One region of the Ancylobacter sp. TW_SC_1 genome, then DNA from elsewhere that is predicted to be linked to it. Evidence: predicted binding sites of a transcription regulator. Region 1 holds the regulator's gene; the other holds the start of a gene.
What was found. Region 1 encodes PhoB, which activates phosphate uptake and scavenging genes when phosphate is short. Its sites were predicted from a motif close to TGTCATNNANCTGTCAT; they were not measured.

Region 1 (7,174 bases):
ACCGTATGGGAGCGTCCCTTCTGCCGGCTGCTGCATTTCCGGCGGGACTTCGCCCACGAGCCGCGCCGGCCGCAGCCGCGCATGGTGATCGTCGCGCCGCTCTCCGGCCACTACGCCACGCTGCTGCGCGGCACGGTGCAGACGCTGCTGCCCAATCACGACCTCTACATCACCGACTGGGTGGACGCGCGCGACGTGCCGATGGCCGAGGGACGCTTCGGGCTCGACGACTATATCGACTACCTCATCGAGATCTTCCGCCACCTCGGCGGGGGCGTGCACGTGCTCGCCGTCTGCCAGCCGGCAGTGCCGGTGCTGGCCGCCGTGGCGCGCATGGAGGAGATGGGCGATCCCAACGTGCCCGCCTCCATGGTGCTGATGGGCGGGCCGATCGACACGCGCGAGAGCCCGACCGCGGTGAACCGCTTCGCCGAGGAACGCGGGCTCGACTGGTTCCGCCGCAACGTCATCACCACCGTTCCGTGGCCGCATCCCGGCGTGATGCGTCAGGTCTATCCCGGCTTCCTGCAGCTGCACGGCTTCGTCAGCATGAATCTGCAGCGCCATCTGCAGGCGCACACCGAGATGTTCGGCCATCTCGTCAAGGGCGACGGCGATTCCGCCGCCAAGCACCGCGAATTCTACGACGAGTACCTGTCGGTGATGGACCTGCCGGCGGACTACTATCTGCAGACGCTGCAGACCGTCTTCATCGACCACGCCCTGCCGAAGGGCGAGATGACCCATCACGGCGAGAGGGTGGACACGTCGAAGATCCGCAACGTCGCGCTGCTGACCGTCGAGGGCGAGAACGACGACATTTCCGGCGTCGGCCAGACCCGGGCGGCGCACAAGCTGTGCTCGAACCTGCCCGACGACATGAAGGCGCACTACCTGCAGCCGACGGTCGGCCATTACGGCGTGTTCAACGGCTCGCGCTTCCGTGCCGAGATCGCCCCGCGCATCTCCGACTTCGTGCTCTCGCACAACTGGCCGAAGAAGGGCCACAACCAGCCGGAGTAAGACGGGCGCCCCGTCTTGCTCTCCGTGCCGTGTCAATCGGCGGAGGCACCCTTCTGGGTTCCGATTTCCCAATAGGGCGGATCGCCGAAGGCCGCGCGCAGGCAATCAGCCAATGCGCGCAGCTTGGCCGAGGGGCGGCGCCCTTCGGGATGCGCGACATAGATGAACTCCGGCTCGGCGACGGCGCCGACGTCCACGACGTCGAGGCTGCCGGCCCTGATCGCCGCGCCGGCAAGGAACATCGGCAGCAACGCGATGCCAAGGCCGGCAATGGCGGCGTCGCGCATCACCTCGCCATTATTCACCCGCAGGCCGACCTGGGCGCGCACCTGCACCGTGCGGTCCGGCATCACGAAACGCCAGTCGGCGATGCCGCGATGTGTGTAGAAGATGCCGCGATGCCCATCGAGCGCGGAGAGGCTGCCCGGAGAGCCATGTCGTGCCAGATAGTCCGGCGCCGCCACCAGTTGGCGGCGGCTGCGCGCGAGGCGCCAGGCAACGAGCCGGCTGTCGTGCATCGGCCCGTGCCGGATCACCCCGTCATAGCTTTCCGCCTGCGCGTCGATGCGGCGGTCGTCGAGGTCGAGCGTCAGCTCGATGCCGGGATGGGCGCGCAGGAACGGATAGAGCGCCGGCCCCAGATGCAGGCGGGTGAAGCTGACCGGCGCGGAGAGCCGCAGCGGACCAGCGAGCGTCCCCCGCCGCTCGGCAAGGTCGGCGGCCGCGGAATCCAGCTCGCGCAGCGCAGGCGCGGCGCGCTCCAGGAAGGCCGCGCCGTCCTCGGTGAGCGAGAGCTTGCGGGTCGAGCGGTGAATGAGGCTGGCGCCAAGGCTGCGCTCCAGCTCGGCCAGGCGGTCGCTCACCACGGATTTCGACACGCGCAGCCGGCGGGCGGCCTCGCTGATCGAGCCGGCTCCCGCGATGGCGACGAAAACCGCGATGCCGTCGAGTTTCATCGTTCGGATTTTCCGGACACGAAGTTCACCATCGGCATACTAATCCGAACGGGAGACACGGGCCATACTCTGTGACGAAAACGGGCCGGCGCGGATCGGCCGGCGACATCGATCACGGGGAAATCTCATGCAACGTCTCAACGCGAAGGTGGCTATCGTCACAGGTGCCAGCTCCGGCATCGGTCGCGCAACGGCGCTTCTGTTCGCCGCCGAGGGCGCGAAGGTTGTGGTCGGAGCCCGCCGCAAGGATGAACTCGACACGCTGGTCGCCGAGATTGCTGCTGCCGGCGGCGAAGCGACGGCGCTGGCTGGCGACGTGCGCTCGCAGGACTATGCCAAGGCGCTGGTAGCGTTGGCGACCGAGCGCTACGGTCGGCTCGACATTGCGTTCAACAATGCCGGCACGCTCGGTGAAGGCGGCGACAGTGTCGATGTCTCGGCGGCCGGTTGGAACGATGCGCTGGCGATCAACCTGACCGGCGCCTTCTACGGCGCCCAGCAGCAGATCGCGCAGATGCTCAGGAATGGCGGTGGCTCGGTGATCTTCACCTCCACCTTCGTCGGCTACACCGTCGCCTTCCCCGGCACCGCCGCCTATGCCGCGTCGAAATCCGGCCTGATCGGCCTGACGCAGGCGCTCGCCGCCGAATACGGGCCGCAGGGCGTGCGGGTGAACGCGATCCTTCCGGGCGCGGTCGACACGCCGATGTTCCGCGAACGCAATCCCGACGCGGCCGGACAGGCCTTCCTCGTCGGACTGCACGCGCTGAAGCGTGTCAGCCAGCCCGAGGAGATCGCCCGCTCAGTGCTTTATCTCGCCTCGGACGATGCGTCCTTCGTGTCCGGCACGGCGCATCTGGTCGATGGCGGATTGTCGATCACCCGTACCTGAGCCGTGACGGACGGCGCCCGGGCGGTACGCTCTGCAGCCAGGTCGCGCGGCAATGCCGCGCGAGGAAATAACCGCCCGATTTGCGGCGGCACACCATCCGGGCGATGCTAGATTTTGCCCATGCTGTTCGATCTGCCCGATCACGAGACGCTCTACCGCGCCCTTCTCGACCGCGACGAAGGCTATGAGGGCCGCGCTTATGTCTGCGTCGCCTCCACCGGCATCTTCTGCCGGATGACCTGCCCCGCGCGCAAGCCGAGGCCGGAGAACTGCACCTTCGTCGCGACGGTCGGCGAGTGCATCGAGGCCGGCTTCCGCCCCTGCCGGCGCTGCCATCCGCTGCAGCCCGCGGCGAGCGCCGACCCGGCGATCGGGGCACTGCTCGCCGCGCTCGATGAGCATCCCGCGCGCCGCTGGAGCGAGGACCATGTCGCACGGATGGGGTTCGACCTGTCGACGGTGCGACGCAGCTTCAAGCGGCAATTCGGCATGACCTTCCTCGAAATGGCGCGGCACCGGCGGCTGAGAGAGGGCTTCGAGACGCTCTCGGACGGCGGCAAGGTCATCACCGCGCAGCACGACGCCGGCTTCCAGTCGGCGAGCGCCTTCCGCGCCGCCTTCGCCCGGCTCATGGGCTGCGCGCCGGGCGACATCGCCGGGCATGGCACGCTGCTGGCCGACTGGATCAGCACGCCGCTTGGCGACATGATCGCCATCTGCAGCGCCTCCCATCTGCACCTGCTGGAATTCATCGAGCGCAAGGGTTTGCCGGCCGAGATCGCGCGGCTGCGGAAGCGGGCGCGCGGCGATCTCGGAATCGGCGGTTACGCCCCCACCGAGCAGATCCGCGCCGAGCTCGCCGACTTCTTCGCCGGTACGTCGGCCGCCTTCCGGACGCCGCTGGCACTCGACGGCAGCGCGTTCACGCGCGCCGTCTGGTCCGAGCTGCGGCAGATTCCACCCGGCGCGACGGTGAGCTATTCGGAAATCGCCCGCCGGATGGGGCAGCCCTCGGCGATCCGCGCCGTCGCCCGGGCGAACGGCGCCAACCAGATCGCGCTGGTGATCCCCTGCCACCGCGTCATCGGCGCGGACGGCTCGCTGACCGGCTATGGCGGCGGGCTCTGGCGCAAGCAGCGGCTTCTGGAGATCGAGCAGCAGTACCGGCAGGGTCGCGACAGGGTCGCCGCGACGGGGTGATGCGACGCCACCCCCCCGCATCATCCCGGCCGATGCGCAGCTTGGACGGCCCGTCAGTGCGCCCGGGCGAACATCTCGTTGAACGAGTAGCCGGAGCCGCGCACGGTGCGGATCGGGTCCGGCTGACGCGCCCGGTTGAGTGCCTTGCGCAGGCGTCCGACATGCACGTCGACCGTCCGCTCGTCGATATAGACGTCCTGTCCCCACACGCCGTCGAGCAGCTGCTCGCGCGAATAGACCCGTCCCGGCGACTGCATGAGAAATTCCAGCAGGCGGAACTCGGTGGGGCCGAGATGCAGCTCGCGGCCGGCGCGGTGCACCCGCTTGGTCTCGCGGTCGAGCTCGATGTCGCCGGCGCGCAGCAGGGTCGAGATGTGCTCGGGCTTGGCCCGGCGCAGCAGCGCCCGCACCCGCGCCACCAGTTCGGGAACCGAGAAGGGCTTGACGACATAGTCATCCGCGCCGGTGGCGAGGCCGCGCACCCGCTCGGTCTCCTCACCGCGCGCGGTGAGCATGAGGATCGGCATGCGCTCCGTGTCGGGGCGCGCGCGCAGGCGCCGGCACAGCTCGATGCCGGAGAGCCCCGGCAGCATCCAGTCGAGGATCAGCAGATCCGGGACGCTTTCGCGCAGCCGGGTCTCGGCCTCGTCGCCGCGCCCGACGCTCTCGACCGCATATCCCTCGGATTCGAGATTGTAGCGCAGCAGGAGGGTGAGGGGCTCCTCATCCTCCACGATCAGAATATTGGTCGGCATGGTCTGGTTCCCGATCGTTCGTGGGGCACCGGGGGCCTCAGGCCGGGAACGCCACGCTGGTCAGGCTGCTGGTGTCCTGCTTCGGCCGTTCCTCCGTCAGGAGCTGACCGGTGACGAGATAGTGGATCGTCTCGGCAATGTTGGTGGCGTGGTCGCCGATGCGCTCGATGTTCTTGGCGCAGAACAGCAGGTGCGTGCACAGCGAGATGTTGCGCGGGTCCTCCATCATGTAGGTGAGGAGTTCGCGGAACAGCGAGGTGTAGAGCACGTCGACCTCGCCATCGCGCTGCCAGACTTCCAAGGCACGGGTCTCGTCGCGGCTCGCGTAGGAATCGAGCACCATCTTGAGCTGCTCGAGCACGATGGTCGACATGTGCTCCACGCCGCGCACCAGCTTCTGCGGATGGAACTCGCCGGTGAGGGCGAGGACGCGCTTGGCGGTGTTCTTGGCGAGGTCGCCGATGCGCTCCAGATCGTTGGCGATGCGCATGGCGGCGACGATCTCGCGCAGGTCGCCGGCCAGCGGCTGGCGGCGGGCGATGATGAGCACCGCCTTCTCCTCGATCTCCCGCTGCAACAGATCGACCGGACCGTCGAGCACGATCACCTTCTGGGCGAGCTCGCTGTCGCGCTTGACAAGCGCCTGCACGGAGTCGGCGACAAGGCGTTCGGACTGTCCGCCCATCTCGACCACGCGGCGGCCGAGTTCCTTCAGGTCGGTGTCGAACGACGAGACGATATGTTCGGTCATGGGTCAGGCCTCTCTCGTCGTGCGTTCAGCCGAAGCGGCCGGTGATGTAGTCGCGGGTGCGGGCTTCGCGCGGGTTGGTGAAGATCTCGTTCGACGCGGCGACCTCGATCAGTTCGCCGAGATAGAAGAACGAGGTGATGTCGGCACAGCGCGCCGCCTGCTGCATGTTGTGCGTGACGATGACGATGGTGAATTCCTGCTTCAGCTCGTCGATCAGATCCTCGATCTTCGAGGTCGAAATCGGATCGAGCGCCGAGGTCGGCTCGTCGAGCAGGATCACTTCCGGACGCACCGCGATGGTGCGGGCGATGCACAGGCGCTGCTGCTGGCCGCCGGACATGCCGAGCGCCGAGGTGTGGAGACGGTCCTTGGTCTCCTCCCAGATCGCCGCCTTGCGCAGGCACCATTCCACGCGCTCGTCCATCTGCGCCTTGTTGAGGCGCTCGTGCAGCTTCACGCCGAAGGCGATGTTGTCGTAGATCGACATCGGGAACGGCGTCGGCTTCTGGAACACCATGCCGATGCGCGAGCGCACCACGGTGGAATCCAGATCCTTGCTCAGCAGGTCGGCGCCGTCGAACAGGATCTTCCCTTCCGCGCGCTGGCCCGGATAGAGCTGGTACATGCGGTTGAAGATGCGCAGCAGCGTGGACTTGCCGCAGCCCGACGGCCCGATCATCGCGGTGACGCGCTTCTCGGGAATGTCGAAGTTGATGTTCTTCAGCGCATGGTTGTCGCCGTAATAGAAGTTGAGCTTCTCGACCTTGAGCTTGGACTCGGCCGACGGCGCGGTGGCGCGATTGACGGCGGAGGCGATGTCGATCGACGTTTCGGGTGCGAAGTTCATGGTCCGTCTCACTTCATCTTCGCCAGGACGAGGCGGGAAAGGATGTTCAGGGTCAGAACCCCGACGGTGATGATGAGGGCGCCCGCCCAGGCCAGAGCCACCCAGTCGTCGAAGGGGCTGGCGGCGTACTGGTAGATGGCGATCGGCAGGCTGGCCATGGGGCTGTTCATGTCGAGCGACCAACTATTGTTGCCGAGCGAGGTGAACAGCAGCGGCGCCGTCTCGCCGGCGGCGCGGGCGACCGCCAGCAGGATGCCAGTGACGATGCCCGCGCGTGCCGCTCTCCAGGTCACGAAGGTGACGACCTTCCACTGCGGCGCGCCGAGCGCGAACGCCGCCTCGCGCAGGCCGATCGGCACGAGGTTGAGCATGTCCTCGGTGGTGCGCACGACGACCGGGATGATGATGATGGCGAGCGCCACCGCGCCGGCCCAGCCGGAGAACCCGCCAAAGGGCATGACGAGGATCTGGTAGACAAACAGGCCGATGAGGATCGACGGCGCGGAGAGCAGCACGTCGTTGACGAAGCGAACCGCGTTGCCGACCTGCGTGCCGCGGCCGTTCTCGGCGAGGAAGGTGCCGCACATCAGGCCGATGGGCGTGCCGACCACGAGAGCGATGCCGATCTGGATCAGCGAGCCGACGATCGCGTTGAGAAGACCGCCCTCCTGCCCGGGCGGAAGGGTGATGCGGGTGAACACGTGCGGGCCGAGCGCGGGCAGGCCGCGGATCACCAGGGTCCAGAGGATC
Region 2 (7,174 bases), 2.3 Mb from region 1:
GCCGGAATGGATGCAGCCCATCCTCGAATCGCCGCTGTCCGTCTCCACCGGCGTCGCCATCGCGCTGAACCTGTTCTTCCGTATCGGCATCCGCCAGGAAGCCTCGCGCCAGGTCGCGGTCGGCGACAATCCGTTCACCGTCACGACCGAATTCCTCGAACGCCAGGGCGATTTGTGGGGCGCGCGGCGCGACGTCGTCGCTGTCGCCATTCCGGTCGTCGCCGAGGGCGTGGAGATGCTGCTCGACACCGGCGTCGCCGAGAGTCTGGAGATGCGTGCCCACTTCGACGAGAACAATTTCGACGTCAGCCTGCTCTACAAGGGCGAGGCGATCGAGATTCCCACCCATCGCCCGGCGCCGGAGGACCTGCTCGGCGACGCGCAGGCCGTCGCCCGCTTCGTCGGCTATATGCTGAGCAAACGCGCCGACAAGCTGGTGCTCGCCAAGGATGGCGAGCGTCAGATGCTGACCATGCGCTTCGAGCACTGACCAGGTCTAAGTGGGGCCCGGGTCCAGGCGGGGCCGGGGTCCGACGGCAGGCCCTCCGCTTGCGCCATTTCAGCTTTGCCGATAACTCTGGGGCGATCCTCACGCGAGTGGCTGGCAGGCGCGCCGAGAGGCGCGGGCCGTCGTTTACGCGTTGCCGTAACGGTATTTCTGGAGCCGGGCCTTGATACATATCGACCGCATCGTCCAGGGCAATGTCCTCGTCACAACCGTGAAGGGACGGCTCGACAGCAGTTCGTCTCCCAAGCTGGACGAGTTCCTCGCGACGGTGCCGGGCGACGGCAGCGTCGTCCTGCTCGACTTCGCCGAACTCACCTACATCAGCTCCGCGGGTCTGCGCGTGGTGCTCAAGGCCACCAAGCTGGCGCGCAGCTCGGGCGCCACGCTCGCCGTCTGCGGCCTGGTTCCGCAGGTGCATGAGGTGTTTGACGTCAGCGGCTTCTCGACCCTCATCCCGATCCACCAGAACCGCGAGGCGGCACTCGCCACGCTAGTCTGACCGAACCCAGCCAGCCGGACCGGCGGAACGGGCCATGACCGACCTTGAGCTCGACATCCGCCTCAGGAACGATCTGGGCCAGCTCGATGGGCTGATCGACCGGATCGAGGCCTTCGTCGCGGAGGCGGGCATCGCGCCGACGCCGGCCTACCGGCTCCAGCTCGCGGTCGACGAGTTCTTCAACAACGCGGTCGACTACGGCTATCCCGACGGCCGTGACGGCGAGATCGAGGTGCGGGTGCGGCGCGTCGGCGACCGGCTCGAACTCGTCTTCAGCGACGACGGCGAGCCGTTCGACCCCTTCGCCGCCCCCGCGCCCGACGTCACCGGCACGGTCGAGGACCGCCGCATCGGCGGGCTCGGGGTGCATCTGGTGCGGACCCTCAGCGACAGCTTCGCCTATGAGCGAGCGGGGGGACGCAACGTCCTCCGGCTGGGCTTTTCCCTCGCCGCCTGACGAGGTCTCAGGAGGCGTTCAGCGCGCGGTGCACCTGGGTAAAGTCGTTCACCAGCCGGCGTGCCAGCCAGACGATGCGCTCGAACAGCACCGTCATGCGGAACAGCGCGTTCTGCACCTGGGTCGATATCTCCTGCTGCGAGGACAGCCGCTGGCGCAGTTCCTCCATCAGATGGTCGCGATGGCCCAGAAGGCTCAGCACCAGGTCCGGCTCCTCCGCGCCGAGGCTCTCCGCATGTTCGGCCACCGCGCCGAGCAGCAGATGCAGCGCCTCGGTCAGCCGCTGCGCCGTCGGCAGGTCGCGCGCCGTCGCCGCCTCGAGAGCATAGTCCGCCACCGCCTCATGCAGTGCCCCGGCATTGGTCGCCGCGTCGTCGAGCAGCAGCGCGACCGCCACCTGGTCCCGCGCGAGATGCGCGTCGAGCAGCGAGGCGAGGTAGGACTTGATGGAACCCGACAGGCTCGACCCGGCGGCGCGCAGCACCGGCGCCGGCGGCACGGAGACGTCGCCCTCCTCGCGCACATGCTCGAGCAGCTGCGGCAGCCGCGCGCTCAGGCGCGCCACCTCGCGGGTCGACAGGTCGAGCGCGGCCGCCGTGTCGTTCAGCGCCTCGCGCATCAGGAAGGCAGGTTGCGACAGCGTCTCGGCCGCGTCCATCGGCAGCAGGCGCGCCACGATGCGGCGGGTCGTCTTCTGCATCAGGGCCGCGATGGTCGCACCGCCGATCTGCGCGGCGAGGAAGACCAGCGCCAGCTCGGCGCCGACATCGTGTCCTTCCGGCCCGAGCAGCGCCGCCATGGCGTCCGGGCGCCAGGCGGCAAAGAGGGCGAGAGCCGCCAGCAATATCGACCCGCCGGCCTTCTGCACCACCTGCAGGCTGAAGACGACGCGGCCAGGACTGGTCTCGCCCGGAATCAGCGCCGCGTTGTTGATCATGGCGGCGGCGTTGGCCCCGGCGATCAGCGGCAACGCCGACCAGAGGTCGAGCAGCCCGCCGCCGACCGCCGCCACGGCCAGCGCCGCCGCCACCGAGGAGGACTGCGCCGCGACCGAGAAGCCGGCGCCGAGCAGTGCCAGGAGCCATGGGTTCTGCACCGCCGAATCCCACCAGGGATGGTGCATCAGCGCCTCGCGCATAGGACCGACGGCGACGGAGACGAGATGCATGCCGAACAGCAGCAGCGCCGCCCCAAGCGCCGCCTCCAGCACGTTGCGCATGCGGTCGCCGCGGGCGAGCCGGAAATAGGTGGCGAAGCCGACCACGCCGATCACGATTCCCGCGACGGTCGAGGTGTCGATGGCGACGATGAGCGGCAGCAGCGAGGTGCCGACATTCGCCCAGGTCGGTGCCAGCAGCGCCGGTCCGTCGGTCAGCACGCCGCCGCGCACGAAGGACACGACGATCCACGACACCGCCGTCGAGCTCTGCGTCACCATGCCGGCGATGGTGCCGTTGACGGCGACGCTGAACGGCCCGCGCAGCGCGTGGGCGAAGGCCGCGCGCGCGCGGCGCCCGACCAGCGGCACAAGGTTGCTCGAAAGCCCCCGGACGCCGATGAAGAAGAGTCCCAGGCCGCTCAGCAGAAGCGCGATCGTCGCCATACGCCCGACTACTCTCTGCTTCGAACGGACACGGGACGGCCCTTCAATGGACAAGCACGCCTGGGGAAATCACGCCTGAAAAAATCCGGCCGACGAAACGCCGGCCGAGTCGGGATAGGCAAGACGTACGCCGTTATCGGGTCGTCATATGACGGGACGGTGACAAGACGCACGCCCGCTGCGGCCCGCTCACTCGGCCATGCCGAGCTGCGCCTTGATCTTGCCGAGCAGGCGCGGCAGTTCCACCGGCTTGGTGTCGAAGTCGTCGCAGCCGGCGGCCATGGCGTCCTCGCGGTCCTTGGCCATGGCGTGGGCCGTGAGGGCGATCACCGGTATGCCGGCGGTCTCGGGATGGGCCTTCACCTGGCGCGTCGCCTCCCAGCCGTCGAGCACCGGCAGGCTCATGTCCATGAGGATCAGCGCCGGCTTCTCCGACAGAGCGAGATCGACGCCCTCCTGCCCGTTCACCGCGATCACCACCTCGAAGCCGTTGCGTGCGAGCCGCCGCGAGAGCATGTCGCGGTTCATCTCATTGTCTTCGACCAGAAGAATCTTCGCCATCGCTCCCGCTCCGTTCAATGGCCGCGACCGGCGATATGCGCCAGAGCCGAACCGAGCGTGCCGATCGGCTGCGCGCTCTTGTTGAGGATCAGCAGCGTGTTGCGCGCCAGGAAATCGCGCTCGTGATCCGTCAGTTCCTTGGCGGTCAGCACGACGATGGGCAGCTCGGCATATTTCGGTACCGCCCGCACCTTTTCGAGGAAGGTGAAGCCGTCCATCACCGGCATCATCAGGTCGAGCAGCACCAGCGACGGCGGATGGTGAGCATCGAGCCAGCCGATCGCCTCCTGCCCGTTGCCGGCCTCGGCCACGGCGAGCCCGGCGCCCTCGATGGTCGTACGCACCATGGCGCGCACCTGCGGGTCGTCGTCCACCACCAGCACCACGCCCTCGTCGGCGCCGGGGGCGAATTTGTGGATCAGCGCGATCAGCCGCTGCCGGTCGACCGGCTTGGTCATGTATTCCGACGCGCCGAGCGAATAGCCGAGGTTCCGGTCGTCGACGATAGTGAGCATGATGACCGGGATATGCTCCAGCTCGGGCTCGGACTTCATGATGCCGAGCACCGACCAGCCGTCGATCTTCGGCATCATCACGTCGAGCGTGACGATGTCCGGCGGCTCCTTGCGCATGATGTTGAGCGCCTCGATGCCGTCGCGGGCGTGGCGCAGGAGGTAGCCCTCCTTGCCGAGCGTCGCCGCGAGCACTTCATGCACCGCCGGGTCGTCGTCGACCACCAGCACGGTGATCGCGCCCGGCTCGGAGGGAGCGCCCGGATCGACGATGTCCGCCGCACCGCTCTCGGCGGGCGCGACATGCGTCTCGACCGGCAGCTCGATGGTGAAGGTCGACCCCTTGCCCGCCTCGCTCTTTACCGAGATCGTGCCGCCCAGCATGGCGGCGAAATGCTTGGTGATGGTGAGGCCGAGCCCGGTACCGCCGAAATTGCGGGTGGTCGAGGAATCCGCCTGGGTGAACGCCTGGAACAGGCGGCCCATCTGCTCCTCGCTCATGCCGATGCCGCTGTCGGTGACATCGAAGCGGATGGCGCTGCAGCCGTCGATCATCCTGTCGCGCGAGATGCGCAGCGTCACGGTGCCGTCCTTGGTGAACTTGGCGGCATTGCTCAGCAGGTTGATGAGGCTCTGCTTCAGCTTGGTGAGGTCGGTGCGCAGCGTGCCGATGTCGATCGGGCAGTCGATCACCAGCTGGTTGGCGTTCTTCTGCATCATCGGGCTGACGATGGTCTTCACCTCGTCGACCATCCGGCTCAGGAACACCTGTTCGAGATAGACGTCCATCCGCCCGGCCTCGATCTTCGAGAGGTCGAGGATGTCGTTGATCAGCCCCAGAAGGTGCTTGCCGGCCGCCTGGATCTTGTCGAGGTCGGCGACCATGGCGGTGTCGCCATTGTCGGCGGCGTCCTCGGAGAGGATCTCGCTGTAGCCGATGATGGCGTTGAGCGGCGTGCGCAGCTCGTGGCTCATATTGGCGAGGAAGGCCGATTTCACCTGGCTGGCCGATTCCGCCGCCTCCTTGGCCTCGCGCAGCTGATGCTCCATGCGCACGCGGTCGCTGATGTCGACGAAGGTGGCGATCACCGCCGGCGTGCCGCGAAAGTCGAGCCGCTCATGCGAGACGATGGTGGAGATCGTCGAGCCGTCCGCATGCGGCAGGTTGAACTCCTGCCGCTCGGTGGACGGGCTGGTGAGGACGTCGACGAGCTGCCGGCCTTTTTCCGCATCGCCGAGCAACACCGAGACCGGCTGGCCGATCAGCGTGGCGACGTCGCGGCCGATCAGGCGGCCGAAACAGCCATTGGAATGTCGGATGACGTTGTGCGCGAAATCCATGATGACGAGGCCGACCGGCGCCGCCGCGTCGATGGCGCGCAATTGCTCCTCGTCCTCGCGCAGCTTCATCTCGGCGAGCTTGCGCTCGGTGATGTCGGTGTAGATGGCGATGAAACCGCCGCCCGGCACAGGATCGCGCCGCACTTCGAGGATGGTGCCGTCCGGCCGCGTGCGCTCGAAGCGGTGCGGCGTCTCCAGCTGGGCGAGGCGCTGGGCGAGCGCGGTCTCGATGTCGACGTCGCCGAATTCGCCGCGCGCGCCGAGATAGCGGATGTAGTCGGAGAAGGTGTGCTCGGTGCCGAGGAACTCCTCCGGCATGTCGAGATAGTCGCGAAACAGCTGGTTCCACGTCACCAGCCGGTGCCGGGCGTCGTACATGGCGACGCCCTGCGACATGTTCTCCAGCGTCGCGCGCAGCAAGGTCGCCTCGCTCACCCACTCGTCCTCGGTCATCCGTTCCTCTCGTCCCCTCACGCCGCGCCGGGCGGATCCAGCGTCAGCAGCAGCGCCGCCATGTCGTCGAAGGCCGGCAGCCCGGCCTCGAACGCCCGCACCCCCGCCGCGAGGCGCGGCAGCGGCTCCTTCTCCTCGCCGAGCGCGGCGAGAAACATGCCGACCCGCTCCTCGCCATAGAGGTCACCGGCATGATCGTGCGCCTCGGTCAGCCCGTCGGTCACCACCATCAGCCGCTCGCCAGGCGCCAGCGTGATCGAGGCGGCGCCGAAGGCAAACTCTTCCATCACCCCGAGCGCCGGCCCGCCGGCGGCGGTGAGCCGCGACACCGTTCCGTCGACCGCACGCAGATAGGGCGGCACATGGCCCGCGCGCACATAGGCCAGGGTGCCGCTCGCCACGTCGAGCACCGCCAGCAGCAGCGTCACGAACATGCAGGACGCGTTGCCTCGCGCCAGCGCGTCGTTGACCAACCCCGCCGCGCGTGCCGGATCGGCGAAGAGTTCGGCCGCGTCGGGGCGCGTGCCGAGCGAGCGGAACATCGAATGGGTGCGCGCCATCATCAGCGCCGCGCCCGCCCCCTTGTCGGAGACGTCGCCGACGACCAGCACCATATGCGTGTCGCCGACCGGGAAATAATCCACGAGATCGCCGCCGACTTCCTTGGCCGGCTCCAGCAGCACGTCGATGGCGAGCCTGCGCCCGCCGAACGGGCCGGCGAAGGGCGGCGGTACCAGCGCCAGCTGCAGGGTGCGCGCCTCGGCCAGCTCGGCCTGCTTGCGCTTGAGCTCGTCGCGCGTGCGGTCGCGCAGGCCCTTCTTCTCCAGCGTGGCGAGCACGCGGGCGCGCAGCAGCGTCGGGTTGAACGGCTTGAAGATGAAATCGTCGGCGCCCAGCTCGATGCAGCGCACCACCGGCTCGATCTCGTTCAGCGCCGAGACAACGATGACCGGCAGATCATTGATGCGCCCGTCCGCGCGGAGCTGATCGAGCACGCCGAAACCGTCGAGTTCCGGCATCATGATGTCGAGCAGGACGAGGTCGTAGGCCTTGCGGTCGATCGCGGCGAGCGCCTGGTGGCCGTTCTCGGCCTCGTCCATGTGCGAGAATCCGAGCCGCCTCAGGCGGCGTATCAGCAGGTCCCGGTTCTCCGCGACATCGTCGACCACCAGAATCGCAGCGTTCTGGTCCGTCATGATCCCGCTTCCACCGTGCTCCGACCCCGACACTGCCCGGCGCC

Region 2: AC1PZ7_RS12460 (Na/Pi symporter) is a predicted target of PhoB. The motif match lies at 3,216-3,232, and genes of this name have one in related genera.

The regions. Positions count from the first base shown of each region.
Region 1 covers NZ_CM166365.1:433,470-440,643, forward strand. Annotated here, with positions in the region: gene AC1PZ7_RS01960 (polyhydroxyalkanoate depolymerase) at 1-1,023, shown strand, start outside; gene AC1PZ7_RS01965 (LysR family transcriptional regulator) at 1,056-1,979, opposite strand; gene AC1PZ7_RS01970 (SDR family oxidoreductase) at 2,107-2,871, shown strand; gene AC1PZ7_RS01975 (bifunctional transcriptional activator/DNA repair enzyme AdaA) at 2,992-4,071, shown strand; gene phoB (phosphate regulon transcriptional regulator PhoB) at 4,125-4,826, opposite strand; gene phoU (phosphate signaling complex protein PhoU) at 4,864-5,577, opposite strand; gene pstB (phosphate ABC transporter ATP-binding protein PstB) at 5,603-6,424, opposite strand; gene pstA (phosphate ABC transporter permease PstA) at 6,433-7,174, opposite strand, start outside.
Region 2 covers NZ_CM166365.1:2,692,890-2,700,063, reverse strand. Annotated here, with positions in the region: gene AC1PZ7_RS12475 (uracil-xanthine permease family protein) at 1-490, shown strand, start outside; gene AC1PZ7_RS12470 (STAS domain-containing protein) at 672-1,007, shown strand; gene AC1PZ7_RS12465 (ATP-binding protein) at 1,042-1,464, shown strand; gene AC1PZ7_RS12460 (Na/Pi symporter) at 1,472-3,067, opposite strand; gene AC1PZ7_RS12455 (response regulator) at 3,257-3,628, opposite strand; gene AC1PZ7_RS12450 (response regulator) at 3,643-5,934, opposite strand; gene AC1PZ7_RS12445 (PP2C family protein-serine/threonine phosphatase) at 5,952-7,130, opposite strand.